DNA from 4 places in the Methylobacillus sp. DLP286 genome. Region 1 is predicted to be linked to each of the others. Evidence: predicted binding sites of a transcription regulator. Region 1 holds the regulator's gene; each other region holds the start of a gene.
The links. Region 1 encodes sigma-54, which starts transcription at its own class of promoters, with help from an activator protein. Its sites were predicted from a motif close to TGGCACNNTTCCTGCT; they were not measured.
Positions count from the first base shown of each region.

Region 2: the regulator sigma-54 is predicted to act here: its motif matches at 2,822-2,837, upstream of glnA (type I glutamate--ammonia ligase).
Region 3: the regulator sigma-54 is predicted to act here: its motif matches at 2,660-2,675, upstream of ACWXTG_RS01060 (glycogen/starch/alpha-glucan phosphorylase).
Region 4: the regulator sigma-54 is predicted to act here: its motif matches at 2,442-2,457, upstream of ACWXTG_RS04355 (class II aldolase/adducin family protein).

Region 1 is NZ_CM153145.1:2,460,258-2,465,324, reverse strand. Features, by position in the region: gene rapZ (RNase adapter RapZ) at 1-804, opposite strand, end outside; gene hprK (HPr(Ser) kinase/phosphatase) at 808-1,767, opposite strand; gene hpf (ribosome hibernation-promoting factor, HPF/YfiA family) at 1,877-2,203, opposite strand; gene ACWXTG_RS11720 (RNA polymerase factor sigma-54) at 2,233-3,699, opposite strand; gene lptB (LPS export ABC transporter ATP-binding protein) at 3,719-4,441, opposite strand; gene lptA (lipopolysaccharide transport periplasmic protein LptA) at 4,527-5,033, opposite strand.
Region 2 is NZ_CM153145.1:1,941,406-1,946,472, forward strand. Features, by position in the region: gene lysA (diaminopimelate decarboxylase) at 1-493, opposite strand, end outside; gene lptM (LPS translocon maturation chaperone LptM) at 501-644, opposite strand; gene mtgA (monofunctional biosynthetic peptidoglycan transglycosylase) at 689-1,378, opposite strand; gene aroE (shikimate dehydrogenase) at 1,375-2,187, opposite strand; gene ACWXTG_RS09345 (rhodanese-like domain-containing protein) at 2,196-2,651, opposite strand; gene glnA (type I glutamate--ammonia ligase) at 2,902-4,311, shown strand; gene ACWXTG_RS09355 (DUF4124 domain-containing protein) at 4,416-4,904, shown strand; gene glnL (nitrogen regulation protein NR(II)) at 4,957-5,067, shown strand, end outside.
Region 3 is NZ_CM153145.1:215,305-220,371, reverse strand. Features, by position in the region: gene ACWXTG_RS01060 (glycogen/starch/alpha-glucan phosphorylase) at 67-2,547, opposite strand; gene ACWXTG_RS01055 (ExbD/TolR family protein) at 2,879-3,304, opposite strand; gene ACWXTG_RS01050 (MotA/TolQ/ExbB proton channel family protein) at 3,301-4,050, opposite strand; gene ACWXTG_RS01045 (energy transducer TonB) at 4,102-4,872, opposite strand; gene ACWXTG_RS01040 (hypothetical protein) at 4,919-5,067, opposite strand, start outside.
Region 4 is NZ_CM153145.1:911,394-916,460, forward strand. Features, by position in the region: gene ACWXTG_RS04345 (ABC transporter substrate-binding protein) at 1-350, opposite strand, end outside; gene ACWXTG_RS04350 (ABC transporter substrate-binding protein) at 577-1,635, opposite strand; gene ACWXTG_RS04355 (class II aldolase/adducin family protein) at 1,650-2,321, opposite strand; gene ACWXTG_RS04360 (sigma-54 interaction domain-containing protein) at 2,735-3,895, shown strand; gene ACWXTG_RS04365 (DUF5610 domain-containing protein) at 3,971-4,570, opposite strand; gene ACWXTG_RS04370 (NADPH-dependent FMN reductase) at 4,730-5,067, opposite strand, start outside.

The sequences.
Region 1 (5,067 bases):
GTATTGCTGGTGACGGAAATGCGCGGCCAGGCGCTCTGCGAAATAGACCGAACGGTGCTGGCCGCCCGTGCAGCCGATCGCCACGGTCAGGTAGCTGCGGTTGTCGGCAATGAAGCTGGGTAGCCAGCGCTCGATAAAACCACGGATATCGTCGTACATGCCGTGCACGCTGTCGTGACATTCGAGAAAGTCACATACAGGCTTGTCTTGCCCCGTCTGCGGCCTGAGCTCCAGATCATAATAGGGGTTGGGCAGGCAACGCACGTCAAACACGTAATCCGCGTCCAGCGGAATGCCATGCTTGAAGCCGAATGAAGAGAACAGCAGGATCAGTTCGCCGTTCTTCTGCGTCACGAATTCCTTGACCCAGTTGCGCAAGGCGTTGGCGCTGAGGCTGCTGGTATCGATGCGCAACCCCAGGTCCACCAACGGCTCCAGCAAATGGCGCTCGTGGCTGATGCTTTCCGCCAGGGTGCTGGTATCGCTGCTCAATGGATGGCGGCGGCGCGTTTCGCTGTAGCGCTTGACCAGGGTCTCGACATTGGCCTCCAAGAAAAGCACCTGTACTTCGATACCCTCGCCCTTGAGCTTGCGGATGTTGCCGGGCAGCGCCTCGAGCGAGGCGCTGCGGGTATCGATGCTGATCGCCACCCGTTCGTGGTTGCCCTGGCTCAGGTGCTCCGAAGCCTGGGGCAGCAAGGTGGCAGGCAGGTTGTCGATGCAATAGTAGCCGCTGTCCTCCAGCATCTTGAGTACGATGCTCTTGCCTGAACCCGAAAGACCGGTCACGATCACAAGCTGCATGGCCTATTCCGCCTCTGGCTTGAGTTTCCGGGAAGTACGCGCCATTTCTCGGTGCTGGCGCTGCATGAACTGCTTAGTGCCGTTGATGCCGCGCAGCAGCAGCATGTGGTTGCGCACGGCCACCTCCACCAGCACGGCGATATTGCGCCCGGCGGCCACCGGGATCACGACCTTGGGAATTTTGACCTCAAGGATTTTTTCATGCTGGGATTTGATCTTGAGCCGGTCCAGCGGCACCATGGTATCGGCCATTTCCAGTTGCACGATCAAGTCGAGCGGCTTGGTCGGCTTGACGGCGTTGTCGCCGAACAAGGCGCGGATATTGAGTACGCCCAATCCACGCACCTCGAGGAAATCCTGCAGCAACGGCGGGCAACGCCCTTCGAGCCGGTCAGGGGCGATACGGTAGAAATCGACGATATCATCCGCCACCAGGCGGTGCCCACGCGAGATCAGCTCCAGCGCCAGCTCGCTCTTGCCGATCGCCGGGGTGCCCTTGATCATGAGGCCGAAGCCCTGCACTTCCATGAACACGCCGTGCAGGCTTTCCGATACCGCCACGGCCTGGGCAAGATAGTGGCTCAATACATCCATGAGGCCGGGGCTGCGCAACGGGGAGGTAAACAATGGGGTGCTGAACTCGTCGGAGGCGGCCACCAGTTCGTCCGGCGCTTCTTCGCCATTGGCCACGATGATGGCCGCCAAGTCGGCTGAGAACAGGTTTTTGATGGCCTGGAACAATTCTCGCGCCTTGAGGCTGCGCAAATAATCCATCTCTGCGCACCCCAGCACCTGCACGCGGTTGGGATGCACGAAATTCAGATGACCAACCAGCGCCAGGGACGGCTTGGTCACGGTTTCACTGGTCAGGGGGTTATCGCCGCCGGCTAACCCTGCTACCCATTTCAGCTTGAGCTTGCGGCGCGTATCCTTGTAAAGCTGGGTAACACTGATTTCAGCCATGTGTGCTTAATACCTTGGGAATGAACAAGCGGAAGGATATGCTGCAAGAGCGCCAAATCCATGCATGAAAAACAGACTTGGCACTCTTTTGCAGCATTTCACGAGGAGGTTACTCGACCGCCTGGTGCTTCAGACCTCCGGATGCCTGGTTGTGGTTGCTGACTTTTTCCTTATGCTTCACTACCTGGCGGTCCAGCTTGTCCGCCAGCGAGTCAATCGCGCTGTACATGCTTTCCGCCCCGCATTCCGCGTGCAGGTCGTTGCCCGGCACATGCAAGGTGGCTTCCGCCTTTTGCACCAGTTTCTCCACGCTCAGCGTGACCTTGAGGTCAATCACATGGTCAAAGTGATTGCTGAGTCGGGCCAGCTTGGACTGCACATATTCGCGCAGGGCTGGGGTAACGTCGAGGTGATGTCCTGTCAGGTGCAAATTCATAACGCTCTCCTTACTTGAAAACGCGCAAATCAAAGCGACTTGCGCTGGTTGGCCGCGGGTATCTGTAGAGACTCGCGGTATTTCGCTATGGTTCTTCTTGCAACAACTATGCCTTGTTTGCCAAGGATGTCGGTAATCTGGTTGTCAGACAGCGGCTTCTTCGGGTTTTCCTCGCTCACCATCTGCTTGATCAACGCGCGGATCGCCGTGGCGGAGCAAGCACCGCCAGACTCCGTCGCAACATGGCTGCCGAAGAAATACTTCAACTCGTACACGCCGCGCGGTGTGAGCATGTACTTCCTCGTCGTCACGCGCGACACGGTGGATTCATGCAGGCCCAACTCGTCGGCGATCTCGCGCAGCACCAGCGGACGCATGGCGACTTCGCCATGCTCGAAGAAGTTGCGCTGCCTGTCCACAATCGCCTGCGACACGCGCAGGATGGTGGAAAAACGCTGCTGGATGTTCTTGATCATCCATTTCGCTTCCTGCATCTGGCTCATGAGGTATTGACTGGAGCTATCGCGATTACGTTTCAGGATGCCGGCATAAAGCTGGTTGATGCGCAGCTTGGGCACCACTTCGTCATTGAGGCTGGCGATCCAAATACCCTTGACCTTCTTCACCACGATTTCGTGCTGGATGTAATGATCCGAGGTGATATGGCTGAACTCGCCGCCCGGGCGCGGGTTGAGCTGGGTCACCAGCTGCTGCACCGTTTTCAGGACGTCGTCGTCGCAATGTAGCAGCTTGCGCAGGCGCGTGTAATCGCGGCTCGCCAGCAAAGGCAAGTGTTGCTCTGCAACCTTGATCGCCAGATCAACAAAAGGCGTTTCTGCGGGCAGGGCGCGCAGTTGCAATGCCAAGCACTCCGCAAGGTTGCGGGCGCCAATACCAGGGGGATCCAGGTTCTGGATATGCTTGAGCGCGGTTTCGAGTTCGAGCAGGTCGATTTCGAGCTCTTCCGGCAGCAGCTCGGCCAGTTCTTCCAGCGACTGCTCGAGGTAGCCGTCGTCGTTGATGGCGTCCACCAGCACCATCGCCAGGGTCTGGTCGCGCTCGGACAGCGGCAACAGCTTGATCTGACTCAACAGGTGCTCGCGCAGGGTGAGGTTGACCGCTTCCTGGAAGCTGAAGTCGTTGTCGTCGTCATTGTTGGCGCCGCCTTCCTCCCAGCGGTTGCTGCCCTGGAAAGATTCGAAGTAGTCGTCCCCGCCGCCGAATTCGTCAACGCGCGGCAACTCCTCGCTGGCTGGCGCAGGCGCCTCGCTGGCGGGGGCGGCGACTGCGGCATCCGGAGCAGGGCTGTAGCTTTCGGACATTTCGGCAGCGCCGTCCGGGCCGTCTACGCGCTCCAGCAAGGGGTTGGCCTGCAGCAGCGACTCCAGCTCCTGGTTGAGTTCCTGTGAAGACAGCTGCAACAGCTTGATCGACTGCTGCAACTGCGGCGTCAATGCCAGGTTTTGGGAAAATTTTAGCTGTAGGCTTTGTTTCATCTCTCTAATTCTGCGTTGACTACAGGCGGAAATCCTTGCCCAAGTAAACTTCTCTTACACTTTCGTTATGTATGATCTCGCTGGGCTTCCCCGATGCGAATACGCGGCCTTCATTCACGATGTAGGCGCGATCGCATATGCCCAATGTTTCACGGACATTATGGTCCGTGATCAGCACCCCGATATTGCGCTCGGTCAGGAAACGTACGATCTTCTGGATGTCCAGCACGGCAATCGGGTCGATCCCGGCAAACGGCTCGTCCAGCAGGATGAAGCTGGGGTTGGTCGCCAGACATCGGGCGATTTCCACCCGGCGGCGCTCGCCGCCGGACAGGCTCACCGCCATGCTGTTGCGTATATGGGTGATATGGAGCTCCTGCAGCAGGGATTCAAGCTGTTCCTTCTGCTGCTCGGCCGTCATGTTCTGCAATTCAAGGATAGCCTGGATGTTTTCCGTGACGGTCATCTTGCGGAAGATCGACGGCTCCTGCGGCAGATAGGCCAGGCCCATGCGCGCGCGCTGGTGGATGGGCATCCGGCTCAGGTCCTTGCCGTCCAGCAATATGCGTCCGCCATCGAGTGGCACCAGGCCCACCATCATGTAGAAACTAGTGGTCTTGCCCGCGCCGTTCGGCCCGAGCAGCCCGACCACCTCGCCGCTGTTGAGCTGCAGGGAAATATCCTGCACCACGGTGCGCGACTTGTATTTCTTGCGTAAGCTTTCTACGATCAATTCACTCATTTATGCAATATCTATCGATGCCGTCTCTATAAAGCGCAGTTGCTTCGGCCTGCATCAAGCACAGGCCCTCCAATAGCCATCGAGCTCAGGGAGTTTCTGCCGCGGGTTTCTTCTTGGGCTGGATAATGGCACGCACTCGGCCAGTGGGTGTTGCAGGTGTCGCCGCTTGCGAGCCGCCGCTGATGACTTCCGCATATTCGGCATTGGCGTCATACATGATGTAGTCCCCATGCACGATATCCTCGCCGCGCTTGACCCATGCCTTGGTAAACAGCTGCACCTTGTCCATGCGTCCATCATACTCTATCCGCTGGGCGCTGCCCTCCATGTATTCGTTCTTGCCGTCGCGCTTCTGCCTAAAGGTGGTGGGATTGCCGTAGGACGTGCTGTGCTGGAATCCCTCCTTGTCCTCGCGCACGATCAGCCTGTCGCCGCGGATCACCAGCGTGCCCTGGGTCAGGATGACGTTGCCGGTATAGGTGCTGGTCTTCTTGGCATCATTGACCTGCACGGAGTCGGCCTCCAGCTCGATCGGCTTTTCCCGGTCGGCCTTTTCGGCATGTGCCGTTGCAGACAGCATGCCGGCCAACATGGCAAGCAATAATGAATAACGCAGGTTGCGCATA
Region 2 (5,067 bases), 520 kb from region 1:
CGGTGGAAATGTAGGGGTGCGTCTTGGCGTCCACGTTGGGGTTGACGCGCAATGAAACCGGCGCCGTCTTGCCCAAACGGGCAGCAACGTCATTGAGCCGGTCCAGCTCGCTGGCGGATTCCACATTGAAGCAGAAAATCCCCGCATCCAATGCCGCCTGCATTTCCGCTTCGGTCTTGCCCACGCCGGAGAACACCACCTTGGCAGGGTCGCCGCCCGCAGCCAGCACCCGCGCCAGTTCGCCGCCAGAGACAATGTCAAAGCCAGCGCCCAGGCGGGCGAACAGGTTGAGCACCGCCAGGCTGGGGTTGGACTTCACCGCGAAGCAGACGAGGTGGTCCGTGCCTGCGAACCCCGCCGCAAAACGGGTATAGGCGTTTTCCAGCGCGGCGCGGGAATAGACGTAGCTCGGCGTGCCGAACTCTTCGGCAACACGAGTCAACGGCACGTTTTCGGCATGCAGGATGCCATTCTTCAACTGAAATGGATTCACGGACAACTCATCGGGAAGGTTGTTGTTGCGGCTGCGGTTCCTGCGGGTACTGTTTTTCCGGGATATAAAGGTCGCCCTTGGTGCCGCATGCGGCCAAGGTCAGGCTTGCAATCAGGATCAGGAAGCAGAAGCGCATATTGTTTGGATTCAAAGAGATTATTTTAACACAAGGCTATCGCGGCTTCGGCAATGCCATCAGGGCACTTCCGCGTAGCGCATGCGCGATTCGATGATACCCGCCTTGCGGATCAGGCCTCGCGCTTCACGATGCTTGTCGTAATAGCGCGGATTCGGGATCATCGCCGCCAACTTGGCGGCCTGGGCGGCGCTCAGGCTGGCGGCGCTAGTCTTGTAGTAATGCCGCGCGGCAGCCTCGGCGCCGAACACGCCATTGCCCCACTCGATCACATTGAGGTAAATCTCGAAAATCCTGCGCTTGCTCATCATGCGCTCCAGCATCCAGGTGATCGCGGCCTCTTCCAGCTTGCGCCAGGGCGTGCGCCCGGTGGAAAGGAACAGGTTCTTGGCAAGCTGCTGGCTGATGGTGGAGCCGCCCGCGACGATCTTGCCTTTTTGCCAGTTCTTTTCATACGCCTTCTGGATGCCGTCCCAATCAAACCCCTCATGGCCAACAAACTTGGCGTCCTCGGACGCAATCACCGCGCGCTTGAGGTTGCGGGAAATCTTCTGATACTCCACCCACTGGTGCTTGAGCGTCGCGTCGGGATTATCTTGGCGCAACGTCGCCAAGCTGGTGCGCATGAAAGCGCTGCTTGAGGGATTATGCTCCGCCCACCAGAGGATATGCATGAATATCCAAAGCTGGTACAGCACCACCAGCACCAGAGCCAGCAGCAACCCGCGCCACAACAACCGCCTGATCATGATGCGCGCAATGCGGCAATCACGGATGCGGTATCCGGCCGCACCTGGCGCCAGATATAAAAGGCTTCTGCCGCCTGCTCCACCAGCATGCCCAGCCCATCGGCAATTTTCTGCACGCCCTCTTCACGCGCATACTGCATGAAAGGCGTTTCACGTCCATACATCATGTCGTACGCCAAGGCATCAGCGGCAAACAGTCCTGACGGCAACGGCAGCCGCTCGTTGCTCAAGCCGCTGGAAGTCGCATTGATCACGACATCGAACGCCTTGCCGGCCAAGGCGTCGAAACTGCATGCTTCCAGCTCAGCATCAACAGGCCTGGCACGCGCTGCCATCGCCTCGGCCTTTTTCACGCTGCGGTTGGCAATGCACAGCAATGCAGGAGATGCTTGCAGCAACGGCCCCAACACGCCTTCCGCGGCGCCTCCCGCTCCCAACAGCAATACACGCTTGCCTGCCAGGGAAAATTCCAGGTTTTGCAGGATGTCGCGCACCAACCCGACACCATCCGTATTGTCACCATGGATGCCGCCATTCTTGAAGCTCAGCGTATTCACCGCGCCTGCATCACGCGCTCGTTCGCTCAATTCGGTTGCCAATGAATAGGCCTCGAACTTGAAAGGCACGGTGACATTGGCCCCGCAATAGCCCTGCGCCTGCAAACCGGCCACAGTGGCAACAAACCCGTCCAGGGGCGCCTGCACCTTGCCGTATTCGATCTGCTGTCCCGTCTGCTGCGCGAATGCGGCATGGATCAAAGGGGACTTACTATGCTCCACCGGGTGGCCGATCACGGCATAACGATCCATGCAAATCCTCAGGCGTTGGTCCAGGGCAGGCCGGCAGCCTTCCAGCCGTTGATACTGCCGCGCTGCTTGGTGTCCGGCGTGGACTCGCCTTCAAAACCTTCGAGCACGTTGTAGGCCTCGGCATATCCGGCCTGGGCGGCCAAGACGGCTGCGTTATGGGAACGCCCGCCGGTACGGCAGAGGAACATCACCAACGCCTCGTGATCGACCTGCTTGTCCAATTGGGACAGGAAATCCGGATTAGCCACCATTCCAGGATAAAACGCCCATTCGATGTGCGTCGCATTGGGCACGCGGCCCACCAGTTCAAGCTCCGCTTTGGTGCGCACATCCACCAGCTTGGCCGAAGGGGCCAGCTCCAGGACCTTCTGCGCCTCCCGTGGCGTCAATGCTCCGGCATAGGGAAGCCCGTGCTGCTCGGCACGCTGTTTTGCATTCAGCAAAATGGCATTCAACGTTTCCATTGCTCTCTCCTTTACCCTCTCAGAAATGCGGAGTATAGCGTTAAATTTTGCCACAATCTTCAATGCACATTAATGGTGCACAAAACCGAGTGAACGCAATATTTTGGTGCACACATAGCGTTTCTCTTTTATAACCTTATGTGTAAAAATGGGAATTTGCGCGAATTCAATGGCACAGTTCCTGCTTCACCTTAGTGTCAAGCATAGTGCTTAATTAACTTCTTAATCCAAAAAGAGCTAGGAGAATCAAATGGCGGTGGCCGACGTATTAAAGCTTGTGAAGGAAAACGACATCAAGTTTGTCGATTTTCGCTTTACTGACACCAAGGGCAAGGAACAGCACGTGACCGTGCCGATTTCCGCATTCGACGAAGACAAGTTTACTGAAGGCCACGCTTTCGACGGGTCTTCCATTGCAGGCTGGAAGGGCATCCAGGCATCCGACATGCTCCTGATCCCTGATCCAGAGACTGCCAACATCGACCCTTTCATGGACGAGCCCACCCTGTTCCTCACCTGTGACGTCGTGGACCCTACCGACGGCAAAGGTTATGACCGTTGCCCGCGCAGCATCGCCAAGCGCGCTGAAGCTTATCTGAAGTCCAGCGGCATCGGTGATGCGGCCTTCTTCGGCCCAGAGCCAGAATTCTTCATTTTCGACTCCATCAACTGGTCCGTGGACATGAGCGGCAGCTCGGTCAAGATCAACTCCGAAGAGGCCGCATGGGCTTCTAACGAGAAGTTCGAAGGCGGCAACACCGGCCACCGTCCAGGCGTCAAGGGCGGCTATTTCCCCGTTCCCCCAATCGACTCCCTGCACGACATCCGCTCCGCCATGGTAGTAGCCCTGGAAGAGCTGGGTGTGCCTGTCGAAGTTCACCACCACGAAGTCGCAACCGCCGGCCAATGTGAGATCGGCACCAAGTTCAGCACCCTGGTTCAACGCGCCGACTGGACCCAGATCCTCAAGTACGTCGTATTGAACACGGCACATGCATACGGCAAAACAGCCACCTTCATGCCCAAGCCTATCTTCGGCGACAACGGTTCCGGCATGCACGTACACCAATCCGTATGGAAAGACGGCAAGAACCTGTTTGCAGGCAACGGTTATGCCGGCCTGAGCGAATTTGCGCTCTACTATATCGGCGGCATCATCAAGCACGCGCGCGCGCTGAACGCCATCACCAATCCAGGCACCAACTCCTACAAGCGCCTGGTTCCCGGTTTCGAAGCCCCCGTGAAACTGGCTTACTCCGCGAAGAACCGCTCCGCGTCCATCCGTGTTCCTTTCGTGCAATCCGACAAGGCGCGCCGTATCGAAGCCCGCTTCCCTGACCCAACCGCCAACCCATACCTGGCATTCAGCGCATTGCTGATGGCTGGTCTGGACGGCGTGCAGAACAAGATCCACCCTGGCGAGCCTGCCACCAAGGATCTTTACCACTTGCCGCCAGAAGAAGATGCAGCGATCCCAACTGTCGCCTCCTCCCTGGAACAAGCGCTGGAAGCCCTGGACAAGGATCGCGAGTTCCTGACCCGCGGCGGCGTGTTCTCCGACGACTGGATCAATGCCTACATCGACCTGAAGATGGAAGAAGTGACCAAGCTGCGCCAGACTCCGCACCCGGTCGAGTTCAGCCTGTACTACAGCGTTTAATCAGCGCATTGCATAAAAAAAGCGGGTTTCCCCGCTTTTTTTATGCCTGGAATACGCCTCGGCGGCAATTGCCTGCACCAGACTTCTGCTCTACACTGAATCTCATGAAAAGAATTCGCCTGTCCCTTTTTACTTGGCTTGCATATGCATTCACCTGTAGCAGCGCCCATGCCGAAATCTATAAAAGCGTCGACGAGAACGGCCATGTCACCTACTCCAACGTCCCCAGCAAAGGGGCGATCAAGCTGGAGATAGACCCGCCGCCTCCAGCGACAACGGCAGCCCCCAAACCCAAGACCCAGGCTACGCCCAGCAATTTCCCGCGGGTAGACAGCCAGACGCAGAAAAAGCGCGACGACCAGCGCAAGAAAATCCTGCTCGAGGAACTGGAAGCAGAAAAAGCGGCTCTGGAAGAAGCCAAGAAAGCCTATGCCGAAGGCGAGTCCAAGCCTGAGGTATACCGTGGCGCCAACGGAAAAACCTATCGCAACGTCGCAAAATTTGAGGAAAAAATGCAGCGATTGCAGGCCGACGTCGATGCACACGAGCGCAATGTGCAGCTTCTGCAAAAAGAGCTGGAAGCTTTTAAATAAAAGGCTTCTGCTCTGCTGAAGCAACTGGCCTGGCTTTTGCTTAAGAGAAGCCATGGAACATAAAATCCCCCCCTCATTCGCAGGATTGGAACATCTATCCACTGCGGTCATCCTGCTCGATAAGCAACGTCGCGTCGTATATGCCAATCCCGGTGCCGAGGTA
Region 3 (5,067 bases), 740 kb from region 1:
GATGGTGAATTGAGGTTCTCACCGCATTTTAACCTCATCGGCGAAGCATGCGCACAGTATTACCGTTTAATGTTGCACCGGTTTGACGCGCCAGATTTTCTCAACGTATTCGCCGATGGTACGGTCGCTGGAGAACTTGCCGATGCGCGCCACATTGAGGATTGCGCGGCGGCTCCACTCATCCTTGTCCTTGTAGAGCTTGCCCACGGCATCCTGGGTCTCGATATAACTCGCGTAATCAGCCAGCAGCAGGTATTGATCCCCGTTGTTCAACAAGGCGTCGCCGATCGCATGGTAGCGATCGGGCTCGTCCACGGAGAAAAACCCGTTGGTGATCATGTCCAGCGCCTGCTTCAGCTCGGAGTTGCCGTGGTAATAGTCCCATGGGTTGTAATGGTTGGCTTTCACCTCGGCCACCTGTTCCGTCGTCAGGCCGAAAATGAAGATATTGTCTTCCCCCACTTCCTCGCGGATTTCCACATTGGCGCCATCCAGCGTGCCGATGGTGAGGGCGCCGTTCAGCGCCATCTTCATGTTGCCGGTGCCCGATGCCTCGGTGCCGGCGGTGGATATCTGCTCGGAAAGGTCGCTGCCCGGGAACAAAAGCTCCGCCGCCGACACCTCGTAATTCGGGTAGAACACCACCTTGAGCTTGTCTCCTACGGCAGGGTCCTCGTTGACGATGGAGGCCACGTCGTTGATCAGACGGATGATCAGCTTGGCCAGCCAATAGCCTGGCGCCGCCTTGCCGCCAAAAATGACGGCGCGCGGCGTCACGTCCTTGGCCTGCCCGCTGCGAATGCGGTTATACAGGGTCACGATGTGCAGCACATTCAGCAGCTGGCGCTTGTATTCATGGATGCGCTTGATTTGCACGTCGAACAAGGCGGCAGGGTTCAGCTTGACTCCTGTCACCTGTTCAATCCGCTTGGCAAGCCGCTGCTTGTTGGCATGCTTGACCGCGAGGAAACCCTTGCGGAAATCGGCATCGTCAGCCAATGGCTCCAATGCGCGCAGCTTGTCGAGATCATGGTGGAAGTCCTTGCCGATGACGCTTTCCAACAGGCTAGTCAAGCCGGGATTGCACTGGTTGAGCCAGCGCCGGGGCGTGATGCCGTTGGTGACGTTGATGAAGCGGCCCGGGAAGATGCGGTTGAAATCGGCAAACAAGGTAGATCGCAGCAATTCGCTGTGCAATGCCGCCACTCCGTTCACGGTGTGGCTGCCGACCACGGCCAGGTGCGCCATGCGCACGCGGCGACCGTGCTCTTCGTCAATAATGGAAACGCGCGTCAGCAGATCGGTCTCGCCCGGGAACTTGTGGTTCACGATCTGCAGGAACTCATGGTTGATGCGGTAGATGATGCCCAGGTGCCGCGGCAGCAGCCTGCCGAACATCTCCACCGGCCAGGTCTCTAGCGCCTCCGGCATCAAGGTATGGTTGGTGTAGGCAAATACCTTTTCGCTGATTTTCCAGGCCTTGTTCCAGTCGAGGTGGTGCACGTCCACCAATTGGTACATCAGCTCGGCCACCGCAATCGCAGGATGGGTGTCATTGAGCTGGATCGCCACCTTGTCCGGCAACACGCTCCAGTCGTCATGCTTAGCCAGGAAGCGGCGCAGGATGTCCTGGATCGAAGCGGAGACGAAGAAATACTGCTGCTTCAGGCGCAGCTCCTTGCCCAGCACGGAAGTATCGTTGGGGTACAGCACCTTCGAAATATTCTCGTAGGCATTGCGCTCCTCGACAGCTTTCTCGTAATTGCCTTCATTGAAGTGCGCAAGGTCGAACTCACGCGCCGCCTTGGCAGACCACAAGCGCAAGGTATTCACGGTTTCCGTGTCGTAGCCGGGCACCGGCATGTCGTAGGCAATGGCCAGCACGCTTTCTGCATCCACCCAATGGTATTCCGTACCCTTGGCAGCCGGGAACTCCACCACCTTGCCATAGAACCTCACCGGGTACTGGCTTTCCGGCCGCTGGAACTCCCAGAGGTTGCCGTAACGCAGCCAGTTGTCGGGGTTTTCCACCTGCTGGCCCTGGCTGATCGACTGGCGGAACATGCCGTATTCGTAACGGATGCCATAACCCGTGCCCGGGATGTCCATGCTGGCCATCGAATCGAGGAAACACGCCGCCAAACGCCCCAGGCCGCCATTGCCCAGCGCGGCGTCGTTTTCCAGCTCGACCACGTCCTCCAGCTTGTGCCCCAATGTTTTCAAACCCTCCTGCACCTCGCCCTCGATGCCCAGATTCAGTGCGGCATTCTGCATCATGCGCCCAAGCAGGAACTCCAGCGAGAAGTAGTACACCCGTTTCGGATCTTGCTCGCTATATGCTTCAGCGGTCTTGACCCAGCGCTCAACCACATGGTCGCGTATGGTGTATCCGGTCGCCACATACCAGTCGCGCGGCGTCGAAGCCTCGCTGGTCTTGAATGCGGAAAAGATCAGGTGGTTCTGCAGTGCCTGGGCAATCGGGGTTTTCTCGGTGGTAATCACAGGCGTGGAGGCTTTGGGCTTTTTGGGTTCTTTTTCAGCGGTCATTGGCGTCTTTCCGTGTGAGTTTACAAAATGCCACCCGTTGGCTTGAGTTCAGAAGCTCATATTGAATGGCCAACATGAAATTCTTGCGAACTTGATGCACTAATTTTCAACCAGCAAAAATCAGGCCACTCTAGGAGCAGTATTACGCGCAGGACAATCCATCACGCCCACAACAGGTGAACTCTTTTACAAGACTACAATAGTGGGAAAAAGTTGAACAGCGATTGCGAAAACATCTTCGCATCTTCCCTACTGGCTCAGGGAAGCGACATGGCCAAAGCAAAACAAAAAAGCCGGGCATGCCCGGCTTTTTGCATTTCAGTCCCGCAGGTTATTTGGGCGTAGGATCGCTCACGAACCCGAGCTTCTGCACGCCTGCATTCTGCGCATACGCCATGACCTCGGCGAGCACCTGGTAACGCGTCTCCTTGTCGGCGCGGATATGCAGTTCCGGCTGCGGGTCCTTGTTGGCAACCTCGTGCAGCTTCACGTTCAGCTCTTCGAGCGTGAGGGTCTGGTCGTTCCAGTACATGGCGCCTGCGCTATCGATGGCGACATCGATGATATCCGGCTTCTCCGGGGAAGGCTGGCTCGTCGCTTGCGGCAGATCGATCTTCACCGCATGCGTCAGCAAGGGGGCGGTGATGATGAAGATCACCAGCAACACCAACATCACGTCCACAAGCGGCGTGGTGTTGATCTCGGACATGGGACGGCTGTTGCCCTCCCCGCCGCCGATTCCGCCGCCTGCCATCATGCCGTCACCTCTTTCAATGTGGCGCCGGTACGGACAGCGGCGGCGCCTGGGGTGGTCTTGCTGCTAGGGTTCAATGGAGCGCCGGTGGTCAGCAGGATATGCAGATCATTGGCAAACCCCTCCACTTCGCCCAGGATGAGGCGGTTGCGGCGTACCAGCGCGTTGTATGCCAATACCGCAGGAATCGCCACCGCCAGGCCGAGCGCGGTCATGATCAAAGCCTCGCCTACCGGGCCGGCCACCTTGTCCAACGTGGCCTGGCCGCTTTGGCTGATGCTCGCCAAGGCGTGGTAAATACCCCATACCGTACCGAACAGGCCGACGAAAGGCGCCACGCTGCCTACCGACGCCAGCATGGTCAGGCCGTAATCCATGCGCTCGCTTTCAGTGGAAATCTGACGGCGCATGGCGCGGGCGATGAATTCATCCTTGTTGCAAGCCTCTTCGACATTGCTGGCGACATGTGCCTGATGATGCTCGGCAGCGTCCACTGCCTGGTTTGCCACGCGGGAAACGATGGTTTCGCCGCTCTTGTGGCGCAGTGCCGACTCGATCGAGGGCGCCTGCCAGAAGTTATTGCTGTACTCGCGGTTAGCGCTACGGATGGTCAGTGCCTGATAGAACTTGACGACCATGAGATACCAGCTTGCCACTGACATGAAGACAAGCACGACTGCAACCAGAATGGAAACCGGACCGCCGTCCAGAATGAAATCCAAGCTGCTAAATTCGTATGCATTTTCCATATTGCATTAATCCTATATGTTTTAAAGTATGACTAACCTGGTTGAACTTGCTTAATCCGAGATGGAGAACCGCACTGGGGCAATCACGGACACCTTCATCGGCTTGTTGTTACGCTTGTACGGGTTGAACCTGGACTTCTTAGTCGCCTCCAGCGCGGCCTTGTCCAGCCGCTCGGAACCACTGCTGGTCTCGATCTGGATGGTCTCGGGCACCCCTGCTTCAGAGATCAGTATCCGCAACATCACGACGCCCTGCTCTCCCAGCCTTCTGGACATGGCGGGATAAACGGGAATTTCCTGATGCGAATATGAAACCCCGCTGATCGCCACTTCCGGGATAGGCTGGTCCTTGGGCTCAGGCGGCTTGACCGGCTCCACCTTCTCGGCAACCACGGGCTTGTCCTGGACGGGCGCTTGCGAAGGCGCCTGCTTGACTTCCTGGGGCTGCGGTTCGGACACTTCCTCCTTGACCTCCTCCACCTGCTCGACAGGCTGGGGAGCCTCGATTGGAACCGGCTTGTCCACCACCTTCGGCTTGGGCTTCGGTTTTGGCTTGGGCTCAGGCGGTTTCGGCTGGGGTTGGGGCTCCGGCTCGGTGATCGCCACCTCGGGAATAGGCTCCGGACTTTTCACCAGGCTCACCATGATAGGCGGCGCGGCCTCTTCCTTGTGGGGCTCCCTGGTGGAAACGGCGATCAGGGCGGCAAACACGGCGGCATGGATCGCCACGGTGGCGATCAGCGCCTTGGCAGAAAAATCCTGTGTGTCTTGTTCTCGGAAAACCCGTTTTGGAACTAAATTGCGCGTTGGTTTTTGACTCAATTGCCCCTCAACATATTGCTCTTTTGAAAGGCGTGCAAGTGAAGACTCAATGGACATTTTTGATGCTGGCAGTGAATTGACTATGAGATTTGTTGGCACTATATATTGCCAGCCGGGTCGCCGCTTCCTGAATCATTTCAGCAAGCGAGTTGAACGCGTGGTCTTCCAGGCGCAAACTCAACGCACCGACTTCAA
Region 4 (5,067 bases), 1.4 Mb from region 1:
GGCGCCACCAATTGCACAGTGGGCCTGGAGGCATTCAGGATCACCGGAGGCAAGTCGCCATAAGAGGCGAAATCGATTTTGCCGCTGGCAAAACCTTCGTTGATGATCGGGCCCACGGCGGAATGGGAGGCAGGCACCCATTCGATTTTCACGCCTTTTTTCGCGAGCGTCTCTTCCAGCCCGCCTTCGGTCAGCACTGCGGCGCCGTTGAGGTAAGTAGTCTTGCCCGCAATGTTGTATACCACTGCCGCAATTCGCACGACCTTAGGTGCTTCCTCGGCAAAGCCAACAGAAGCCGGCAATGCCATCATGGCGGCCAGCGCCAGATGATAAATTTTTCTATGCAACATTTAAATCACTCCAAAACATGTCAGTCCTGCTTCAAAATCCAGTGCGGGGTATTCGAAGCTCATGATAATTCAATGAAAAAACAGTGCGCTCGCCCGTGGTCGGGTAAAACACACCGATATAAGGTGACAGTCTGGAAAATCATCACTGTTACTCACAACATTGTTACTCAACACAAATGACTACCTGCCTGAGTTAGAACGATTCACAAAACTCAGCGAAGCACTCTTAGGCGACCTTTGCCTCTAGCTGCTTCTTGGCTTCCTGCAACGGGCGTTGATCCACCCATGCGTCAAAATCGAAATCGCGGTCCAGCAGCCCGTGAATCCACATGAAATTCTTCTGTTTGCGGAATAGCTCGAGGCGATCGGGTGTCAATGTCGGCTCAAGATGCAGGTGGAAATCGTTGCGGTATGCCGTCGCCACGCTCTCAGCGCCAGCAAAGGTCTCGTCCTGCAGAATGCTGCGCACGCCTTCCAGGTTGTGCTTGGCCCAATCGGCCGCACGCAGCGTCTGGTACAAGAAGCGGACCACCAGGTCGAAATGGTTCTCCAGCAAATCCTCATGCACCGTGATGGGCCGCGGGGTGCCATTGTTCACCCGCACGCTCTTGTCGGGATAGCTGTCGAGGTCAATCCCGACCACGAGCCCTAAGCGCTTGGCTGCTTCGACGGCGGAAGCGCCCTTGACGTAGACCGCATCGACATTCCCTGCCACCAGTTCGTCCAGTCCTGCCCACAGGCTGCCGACCACTTCGCGGCTGCGCCTGCCATCTCCACGGCCTGCCCCGGCTGCAGCCACTTCGACGAGCTCGACGTCATCCAGCGTCAAGCCTGCGATACCGAGCGCGCCTTTATATCCGTGCAGGCTCATGCCGCGGGCGATGCTGCTGCCGCGCACATGGTCCTTGATCGGATGGTCGACAAAAGCAGGCAAGGCCAAGCGCCTTCCCTTGAGCTGGTGCGGCTCGGTAATCCCGGAATCCGGCCTCACCAGGATCGCTTGCCATTCGTCTATCCATGTCAGCCCAATCAAGCGCGTAGGCGCATATTGCGCGCGGGCCGCGATCGCCAGCAAGTTGCCCCCTTCGCGGATGAGGGTAGGCAATTGGTGGTCGTAATGGTGCCGGTTGTATTCGCGGGGGCCGTCCTGTAAGGTGGAAACGGTAATGCCATCCTTTGAAAACTCTTCATCCAGCCAGCCCAGCTTGTAGGCAATCCCGGTTGCCGTCGGCACCGGGCAACGGGTAAACCAGATTTGGTCTACGCTATTTATCAGCTCGCTCATTGCCGCGCCCTCGATTAGCCCAGGTCAGTGGCTGGCAGCAGGTTCAGCCCCTTGGCCTGGTCGTAAATCCTGGCCATCTTCCATTGCTGCGCCAACACGCCAGGACCGTAATCACGAGATCCGCCAATCGGGTCTGCCAAGGTCTGGATTTGCGCGCCTTCTTCAAGGATGAGGATAAACTCGGCGGTCTTGCGCAAACCCTGCTTGCCCCAGACGGTAGAACCGCCATTGGCTTCCAGGATTGCCGTGTTGTGCGGATTCAGCTTGATCTGGTCAAGAATAAAATCCACTTCTTGCTGGCGGCGGTCTATATAAATAGGAATTTCACGAATCAGGTTATAACGCTGTACCGGAACATAACGAATCGGCAATGTACGGTGAGTTTGCGCCCAGGCGCCCAGATAGGGGGAATGCACATGTGAAATCGTCGTGATGTCCGCATGCTCCTTGAAGAGCTTGGTATAGCGGGTCGAGCCGGCGGCGCTTCCCTTGCCCAGCACCACATTGCCTTCAAAGTCCACGACGACCGCCTGCAAGCCACGACCATCCCAATTGAACGGGCCGGGATCGTTCACGATGACCAGCTTTTCCTCGCCGGGCACGCGCTCGACAAAGCCTACCGTCCCGTTAGCAGTAATGGTGCCGGTGTTGCGAAACGCGGCAAACGCGATCTTGGCGTCAGCCAAGACTTGTGCAGCAAAAGCTTCTAGATCGTTTTCTGTTTCAATTGCGGTTATGGTCATCATTCACCTCTGTAGTCATCATGAAAGGCAGGCGAACCTGCCGGGCATCTTGATAACTAAAGTGGCAAAACACATGCCAAGAGCAATTCATCCTATAAAATTGCACAATACCCTATGTATTTCATATACATACATCCAGCACAAAAAGTACTTGGCTCCACCCCGTCTGTTTCAAAATCAACAGTTGCTGAAATACAAACAGTGGATGCCATTGAATAATTGCTCAGGAAACAACAACCGTTCTCCAGCATCTTTTTTATTCCAAAAAAGAATATAAATATAAAAATATAGTTTTAGACCGGCTAAAGGATTGTGCGTATATTGTGAGAAGTTTCTACATAGAAAGTCCTAAGCAAATGCATGCTGAACTATGGAATTATGAGCGGGCATTCGAAAGCGCTGATCACGTCATCACGCACCCAAATCCCAGCTCTGTCAGCCTATCCGTGCGCGCAAGTGCACTGGTTTTCAGCGACCCTAGGTCCCAGGGGTTATTGAACCTGATTGAGAAAATTGCGGCCAGCAACGCCACCGCGCTGATTATTGGCGAAACCGGCACCGGCAAGGAGTTGATTGCCCGCCATATCCATGCGCTCAGCAATAGGCGCGACGGCCCTTTCCAAGCCATCAATTGCGGGGCTTTTTCAGAAACCCTGGTGGAAAGCGAATTGTTCGGTTACGAACGCGGCGCCTTCACAGGCGCGACCAGCGCCAAGACCGGTTGGTTTGAGTCCGCGAATGGCGGCACACTGTTCCTTGATGAAATAGGCGACCTGCCCCAATCAACCCAGGTCAAACTATTGCGGGTGCTGCAAGAGCGCGAAGTCGTGCGCCTGGGCTCCCGCAAATCAACACCGATCGACGTCCGTCTGATAGCCGCCACCAACGTGGACCTAGAAGAAGCGGTACGTGCCGGGCGCTTCCGCGAAGACTTGTACTACCGCATCAAGGTGGTGCCTGTCGATTTGCCACCGCTGCGCGAGCGTCCAGGCGATATCCTGCCGCTGGTCGAGCATTTCCTCAATGTCTACAAGTCACGGCTGCACACCGACATCCCCAAGCTCGCGGCAGAAACCATTCAGCAATTGCTTCATTATCCGTGGCCGGGAAATATCCGCGAACTCGAGAATGTCATCCACCGCGCATTGCTGATTTCGACTTCAGGCACCCTCTACCCCAAAGACTTGGGCTTGCCTCCCATCGGCACAGTGCCACTGGAAAAACAAGAAGCAAAGCCGGTATTGGCAGCTTATGGAGGCAATAAACTGGCAAGCGGGTCGCCCCATGCACACTATCCGGCGCAGTCGCCTACCACGCTGGAAACCTATCAACTGGAACGCGTTCTCGGCCAGTTTTTTGAATCGCCGCCGCCCAACCTATTTGAACTGGTGAATGCGGTCTTGGTAGAAAAGGCTTATGAATTCAGCAACAAGAATCAGGTGCATACGGCTAGGTTGTTGGGTATTAGCCGCAATATCCTACGGGCAAGGCTGAAAGAATTGAAGCTGATTGCTTGATGACCGACATACAAACATACAAACAAAAACCACTTTCATTCATGAGGTGGTTTTTTATTGTCTAAAAAAATTACTTCACCCCTGAGCGCTAGGCTGATCAGTATCCCCACGGATCGCAGAGAGCTTAGCTTCGAGAAAATCGTCATAACCCTTTTGCACCAACTCATATGTCTTGGCAATACCTGCCGCAACAGTGCTACCCTCTCCCAGCACGTTCAAGCTCGTGAGAATATCCTTGGCCTCAGCATAACCTTTTTCGAATCCGCCCCGGATCAATGCCACAAAATCGCGGGCCACAGTTTCCGGGTCCTTGTTCGGATAACGCGAGGCATAGGCGTCAAAAAAGCTTGTGGACATCGACAAAATGCGTCCGGCCGTGGCCTCAGGGCTATTATCCTGGCCCATCGCGCCTTCGATTGCATTCGCGCCCAATTCGGGCTTCAGCACGGCATTGAGCTGCTCTACGGCTGAACGATACAGCAAAGTCAAGCCATCATTGCCCGATTGGATCGAAACCTGCAACGAAGCTTGCAAGATTTGTCCGTTCAGCACCGCTTTCTGGGACTCGGGCCTGGTCTCGGCAGCTTTCTTAGCCTCGTTCAATGCTTCGTTGGCAGGCGCAGAGGCGGCGGGAGCCGTCGTGCCAGTGATAACGCCATTGCTGGATGCAACCATGGTGATCTCCTATGTGGTGGTTCTGAGATGGTATTCATCCATATCGGCAGAAAGCGGAGAAAATGAAGTCCTCCTTTAGCCCATCACTCCAATGCAGCATACTCAGGCACTAAAAAAGGGAGCCAGAGGACTCCCTTTTGTTTACCCGACCAATGGCCCTTAGGCCACCAAGGTCTGCGGCGCTTCCTGCTTCAGCAGAAACGCTGCCTGCTCGACGGCCACGCCTATACGCTGGCGGATGGCATCGCTGGTCAATTGGTAATGGGCGAACTCGGTATCCTTGGCATAGATAGCCGTGGGGGTAGTGTAAACGTTGAAAAAGCTCGCCAGGGTACGCAGTTGGTAGTCCACCACCATGGCATGCTGGTCGCTGCCGCCGGTTGCCGCCAGGATGGCGACCTTGCCGACCAAGGCCTTGGGATCGAGCAAATCAAAAAAATGCTTCAGCAAGCCGGTATAAGAAGCTTTGTATACGGGGCTCGCAATCACGAGCAAAT